DNA from 3 places in the Paenibacillus cineris genome. Region 1 is predicted to be linked to each of the others. Evidence: predicted binding sites of a transcription regulator. Region 1 holds the regulator's gene; each other region holds the start of a gene.
What was found. Region 1 encodes Rex, which represses fermentation and respiration genes when NADH is low (regulators of the CRP and FNR family bind a similar motif). Its sites were predicted from a motif close to TTGTGAAATATTTCACAA; they were not measured.
Positions count from the first base shown of each region.

Region 1 (2,203 bases):
AGGGCATGTGTACGGGGCATGCGGAGAAATCATCGCCGTGATCCGGCCGTCTGCCTGCCCGTGCCAGTCCTTGGCGAACTGAATGGCTTCGTTCAGCTTGTGCCGCTGCACATCCTCCGGGCACAGACCGATGACACCGCGGGTCAGGGCAGCGCGCATGCCGGACTCAGTCACCACTTTGCCCACCTGATCCATATGATCGTACATATCGAGGAACGTCGTCGTGCCGCCTTTCAGCATTTCGAGCACCGACAGCGAAGTCCCCCAGTAAACGTCATTGGACGTGAATTTCGCTTCCATCGGCCACATTTTTTCCTGCAGCCATTCCTGGAGCACCATGTCATCCCCGTAACCGCGCAGCAGCGACATGGCCGTATGTCCATGGGTGTTGATCAGGCCCGGCATAAAAAATAAATGCGTGCCGTCGACGACCTGTACGCCTTCCTCCAGCTGCGGCTCCTCTTCACCGATATAGGTGATGCGGTCGCCCTCAATGACCATCCAGCCGTGCAATACCGGCTGCTCCGGCCGCAAAACGGCAAAGCTGCCGTTCTTGATGGCCCATTTAGGATTGGCGCTCCGGCTGCTGGAGCTCTTCAAATTGTCCGTCATCTTCCGTGTCGTCCTTTCCGTTGTTCAAATAATAAGCGAGGCTGAGCAAATCCGTCGTAAAATCGGCAGCATGGATCCGGATGCTAGCCGGCGCCTTCAGAATCGTCGGCGCAAAATTCAGAATCGCCTCGATCCCGGCCGCAATCAGCTGATCGGCGACGTTTTGTGCTTCGAAATCCGGGACGGTAATGATCCCGATCCGGATATTTTTGCTTTGTATCGTTTCTTTCAGCTCATCCATGGCCTGTACCGTCAAGGTGTTGATCCGTGTGCCGATTTTGGACGGATTGGCGTCAAACACGGCCACGATCTTCATATTTTCCTTCAGGTAAAAGTTATAGTTGGACAAAGCTTGACCAAGATTCCCCGCTCCGACCAGCACCGCGTTGATCTGCTGATCCAAATTCAGAATTTGACGGATCTTCTCGATGAGATAGGACACGTCATACCCTATCCCCTTACGGCCAAAATCCCCGAAATACGCCAAATCCTTGCGGATCTGCGCCGGGTTGAGATCCAGCTTCTGCCCGAGCTCCTGGGAGGAGACTGTGGCCACCTCCCGCTTGTTCAGCTCATTTAGATATCTAAGATATATAGGCAATCTGCGGACAACCGCCTCGGATATTTTCTCCGATTTCATGCATGTTCCCCCTATTGAACGGCTTGAATATTTATTTGGTTATATAGATTGAACTAAAGTTTTGCATTGAATTTCCTGTTCTAACCGCTTTAGTTCAATCTATCTAATGGACTCATTTAAGACACACCGTCCTGATGAAGCCATTCAGAGATGCGCGGAACCATCTGGTCTGTCTGCATATGCTCCATTTTCGGTCCAGGCAGCGAGTACAGGAAGTACTTCCCGTAATACGATTCGATAACGCGCGTATCGTATACGATGACGATGCCCCGGTCATGGGCGGTGCGGACCAGCCGCCCGAAGCCCTGCTTGAAGCGGATGACGGCCTGCGGGACCGACAGCTTCATGAACGGGTTCTTCTTCTGGCGCTGCAGCAGCTCGCTCTTCGCTTCCACCAGCGGATGGTTCGGCGGCTGAAACGGGAGCCGGACGATTGCCAGGCAAGTCAGCGCTTCACCCGGGATGTCCACGCCTTCCCAGAAGCTGCTTGTTCCAAGCAGCACCGAAGCGCTGCTGTCCGTAAACCGCCGGATCAGCTTCGTGCGGCTGCCGCTGTCTACGCCCTGTCCAAGCACGGCGATGTCGCTTTGTGCAAGGGCTTCTTTCAGCGGCTCGTATACCTGGCGCAGCATGCGGTATGAGGTGAACAGCACCAGCATCCGGCCGTGGGTCGCGATCGCGGCGTCCGCTAGTGAGCGGGCCAGCGTTTCGACAAACAGGGCGTCCCCGACGCTTCCCTTCACGCTTGGAAAATCCCGCGGAATGACGAGCAGCGCCTGGTCCCTGTACCGGAACGGGGACGGAAGCTGGACCGTCACAAGGCGTCCGCTGTCCTGGTCCTCCTGCAGTCCGAGGTTATCGATCATATACTGGAACGATTTATCTACGGATAAGGTGGCGGACGTCAGGATGACGCTCTTTTTCTTATCAAAAAACAGTTCCTTGAGCTGC
Region 1 is NZ_BORU01000001.1:3,819,524-3,821,726, forward strand. It holds gene KI379_RS17665 (amidohydrolase) at 1-612, opposite strand, end outside; gene KI379_RS17670 (redox-sensing transcriptional repressor Rex) at 566-1,252, opposite strand; gene dinG (ATP-dependent DNA helicase DinG) at 1,369-2,203, opposite strand, start outside.

Region 2 (2,203 bases), on a different contig from region 1:
ATGAGAGCCTTTCTGAAAGGGCTGGAATCCGGCGCATAACCGCCCGGCAGGCTTGCCCTCTAGGCCCGTTAAAGATGTCATATGACGTTCAAGTTTACTTCTCTATTTGTGTGATATACTATTAGATGTGATAAATTATATTGACAAGAGGGGAGTCCTTGACGTGCCTCATATCAGTCCCTTGTATTTGCAAATTGGAACGACCGTGGGGACGTTGGTTTTGGCCCTGATGACCATATTCATCCGTCTCAAGGCGAGCCACAGACCCGTTACGATAAAGAAAATACTAATTCCGCCGATGGGCATGGCGACCGGTTTCCTGATGTTCGTCGCCCCGGCTGTGAGAATCCCGCTGTGGTGGGCGCTCATCGCCTTTTTAGTCGGCTGGTTCCTGTTCTCCTATCCGCTGATACGCAGCACCAAATTTGAAGTAAGCGGAGGACAGGTCTTTGCACAGCGCTCCAAGAGCTTTATCATTATCCTCTTCGCCCTGCTGGCCGTCCGCATGCTGCTGCACCAGGTGATTGAGGAATATGTATCGATTCCGCAGACCGGCGCCCTGTTCTTCATTCTGGCCTTTGGCATGATCCTCCGCTGGCGGATTTTCATGCTGAGACAGTACCGGAAGTTTGCGCCCGCTGCCGTAGATTCGGTATCCGATCCCTTAAATCCGGCGGAATGATCCCATGATCGATACTAAGCCAAATAACGTCTTCCACGCAGGGTTTCCTGCCCGGGGCAAACGATAAGCCAATTTCCTTAAGATAAGGAGATTGGCTTTTTTGATATCAGAAGATTTCCTCAAAAAATAAACCCGCCAATGCATAGCGCCAGGCCGTTTGGAAAATGCTTAAAACGAATGAAATAAGCGGGTCCGCCGCGCCGGACGCCCGGCCTGAAAGCTCTTTTCCAATCGATGGCGGCGATACCATGTATATTTTTTCACATTTCTTTCGTAAAGTGGTCCTTTTTACGATCATTTATGTTAACATTAGGAGGACGATAGTGACTAGGCCTTTTCGGACGGAAAAGGTCTTGTGGCTTGTAGATACTCCTTCGAAGGGAGTCTATGAGCTCCTTTTCATTATAAAAATACTTAAGCACAACTGCTTACGCAAAGGAGAAATGGACATGTCAGAAGCAATTTCTGAACAAGAGACACAAAACGTGTCTGTCGGCAAGGAACAAAACGACGTGCTGGACCAGCTGCTCAAACCTGAGGTGCAGGAATCCCTTACGATTCTGGTCGACCAGCTTCCAAAGCTGACTGAGCTTGTGAATCTATTGACAAAGTCTTATGACTTCGCTCAAACCGTCGCTACCGACAAAGTGCTGAAGAGCGACACTGTCGGCGCGATCACCGAAATTGTGGAGCCTGTGAAGCATTCGGTGAAGAACATCGCCGCTACTGTCATCGAAGCGAAAGACCGCGCTGAAGACAGCAACGAAGTGATCGGTCTTTTTGGTCTGCTTAAAATGCTGAAGGATCCGCAAGCTCAAAAAATCTTCCGGTTCCTGAACGCTTACCTTCAAATTTCTGCGGAAAAAGCAAAACAACAATAATCTTTTATACATCTAACCAGTAAGGACGGAGGAAAAACCATGTCAAAACATATTGTCATTTTGGGTGCCGGTTACGGCGGCTTGCTTGCCGCTCTGACCGTACGCAAATATATGAACAAAGATCAAGCACGGGTTACGGTCGTGAACCAATACCCTACACACCAAATCATTACCGAGCTGCACCGTCTGGCTGCAGGCAGCATTGCTGAGAAAGCCATCGCTATGCCGCTCGAAAAACTGTTCAAGGGCAAAGAAGTCGACCTGAAGATCGCAACGGTCAACTCTTTCTCCGTAGACAGCAAAGAAATCAAGCTTTCCGACGGTTCCAGCCTGTCTTACGACGCTTTGGTTGTCGCACTCGGAAGTAAAACGGCTTACTTCGGCATTCCAGGGCTCGAGCAGTACAGCTTCGTGCTGAAGTCTGCTGAAGACGCGCTGAACATTCATAAGCACATCGAAGACCGCATTCGCGAATACTCCAAAACCAAAAACGAAGCTGACGCAACGATCCTCATCGGCGGCGGCGGCTTGACCGGCGTTGAGCTTGTCGGCGAAATCGCTGATATCATGCCGGGTCTGGCTAAAAAATACGGCGTAAATCCAGCCGAAGTGAAGCTGCTTCTGGTTGAAGCTGGCCCTA
Region 2 is NZ_BORU01000002.1:455,724-457,926, reverse strand. It holds gene KI379_RS22885 (TetR/AcrR family transcriptional regulator) at 1-39, shown strand, start outside; gene KI379_RS22880 (CcdC family protein) at 164-682, shown strand; gene KI379_RS22875 (DUF1641 domain-containing protein) at 1,132-1,563, shown strand; gene KI379_RS22870 (NAD(P)/FAD-dependent oxidoreductase) at 1,603-2,203, shown strand, end outside.
Region 2: a site for Rex is predicted at 931-948, ahead of KI379_RS22875 (DUF1641 domain-containing protein). Genes of this name have one in related genera too.

Region 3 (2,203 bases), 540 kb from region 1:
TAAATCCGCGTTCCCTAGATTTGATAGGGATGTAGGAACACGGATTCAAAGGCGGCACGTAAACTTTCCACCCCGAATCCATTCCCTGTTTGGAGATACAGTTACGAAAGCGAAAACCTTAAAGATCTTCCCCCCCACAAAAAAAGCCCCTCTTCACCTTGTGAAGAAAGGGGCTTCTAAACCACCGTTATCCGGATCAGCTGCACCGCTCGCGAATCCGCTCGAACAGCACGTTATTTTCCAAGTGGATGTGCTCGAAGGTGTCCTTTTCCAGCAGTCCAAGCCGCTGGTAGACAAGCCGATACGTGCCGCAGGCATCTGCCGGGAGGGCGAAATCGCCGGTCACTTCCCGCAGCTCCTTCAGCAGATTTCCGGCCTGCTCATGCTCCTCCTCCAGCCCGGACAGCAGCGGCCGAAGTTCCTCCAAATGCTGCGGATTCGGATTCGCCATAGATTTCAGGATCTGCGGAAATACGTTGTGATCTTCGTCCTCCGTATGCTCCTGCAGTTCACTTTTCAAATCCGCGAATAATTTCTGCACCCGCAGCAGCTCCGGATGACGTTCTCCATGGACGCGGGCCAGCTTTGTCACATAAGGCGTTAACGCGGGAAGTTCTTCGCGCAAAAAAGCGTGATGCTTGTTCTGAATGTATTCGATCAGCTCCGGTTCCGCCAGATCTCCAGGCCGGCTGTCCTGATACTCCGCCATTTTCGTCTCCAGTGTCCGGATTTGATCCAGAACCGCGCTGGAATCGAGCTTCCGTTTGGTCGCTGCTTCATCCAGAGGGATTTTGCCTCCGCAGCAAAAATCGATGCGCAATGCGCGGAACAGATCGGCTGACTGCGGTACGGCTGTGACGATGTCGGCAACGTGCGTTTGAAGCGTTAATTGACTCATTGAAAGGACCTCCTATTGTGGATTCATTCCCATATCGTGATGCAGAACTCATTTACAGCCCCAGTATAAGGAATCTTCGAAGCCTGCCTTGTGATTCCAGTCATACCAAAAGCAAACGAAATGTGAAAACATCCACGGCAGAAAAAAAAAGCTTCCCACACCCTCCCGAACGGAGGATATGAAAAGCTAAATTGATTTGCATCGCCTGTTTAGGTTGTTTAAAATTTCTCGGGAAACTGTTTAACAATGCCTTCTGTCAGGATGTCCGCCAAATGAATCATATGGATCTCGTTTTTGTCGGTTGCCGCGATATCCGCTTTCCAGTCTCCCTTGAGGCAGTCAAGGACGATTTCCGTGATCAGCTGAAGGTGCGTGTACAGCATATCCTGCAGCTCTTTAAACGACCAATTCGGATTCGCAGCGCTTAAAAATTTGGCGATATCGTCGGCGTTACGATGCCAATCCGCTTCTAGCTTTTGCACATCCGCCTGGTTACCCGCTTTGGCGGCGGCGACAATTTTTCCTGCAATGAGAATATGTTCTCTTAGAATCTCAGCCAGCTTATTACCGGCAGCTTCCCCGTAATAGGGTTTGATCACATTTCCGATGTCCTGCTGGTTCCGCAGGAGCCGGTCCAATACGTCCTGCTGATCCGGACGGTTCGATATGGCGCTGACAATATAACTTCTCGTCCAGATGGTATGGTCGATCCAAGCTTTCTGCATATCGGTTTTCAGCTGCACCATTTTAGGGCTGATACAAACCGGATTCTTCTTCCCATCCCCCATGGCTTGTGCAGGTGCTGCGATCTGAATCACGCTGAAAATAAGCGTCAAGGTTATAAGTAAAGCCTTAAGCCGTTTGTTTTTCACTGTTATCTGCTCCTCTATACGTTTGGAATATATCAGGCTGTCTTAATATGGATAAAAAATACCCGATTTTATACAGAGGAGCAGCTTCATTTCTGATTGCTTCGTTGATTCCTTCTAATTAGACGGTAGGGACCGTTCCTCCATCAATGACATATTCAGCGCCCGTAATTGAGGCGGCACGTTCTGACGCCAGAAAAGCGACAAGTTCGCCAACCTCTTCCGGTAATCCAGGTCGTCCAACGGGAATTCCTCCCAATGCATCCATGACCGATTGGAGTGCGCTTTCGAAGCTGCCTGTTACCTGTGCGATATTCTCCATCATCGCGTCTGCTGCAGTCGTTTGAATAAAGCCGGGAGCAACGCGGTTTACACGAATGCCTTGTGGAGAGAATTCTTTTGAAAGGCTTTTGCTGTAGTTGCTTAGTGCCGCCTT
Region 3 is NZ_BORU01000001.1:3,280,993-3,283,195, forward strand. It holds gene ric (iron-sulfur cluster repair di-iron protein) at 197-898, opposite strand; gene KI379_RS15260 (glycosyltransferase) at 1,117-1,770, opposite strand; gene KI379_RS15265 (SDR family oxidoreductase) at 1,889-2,203, opposite strand, start outside.
Region 3: a site for Rex is predicted at 914-931, ahead of ric (iron-sulfur cluster repair di-iron protein). Genes of this name have one in related genera too.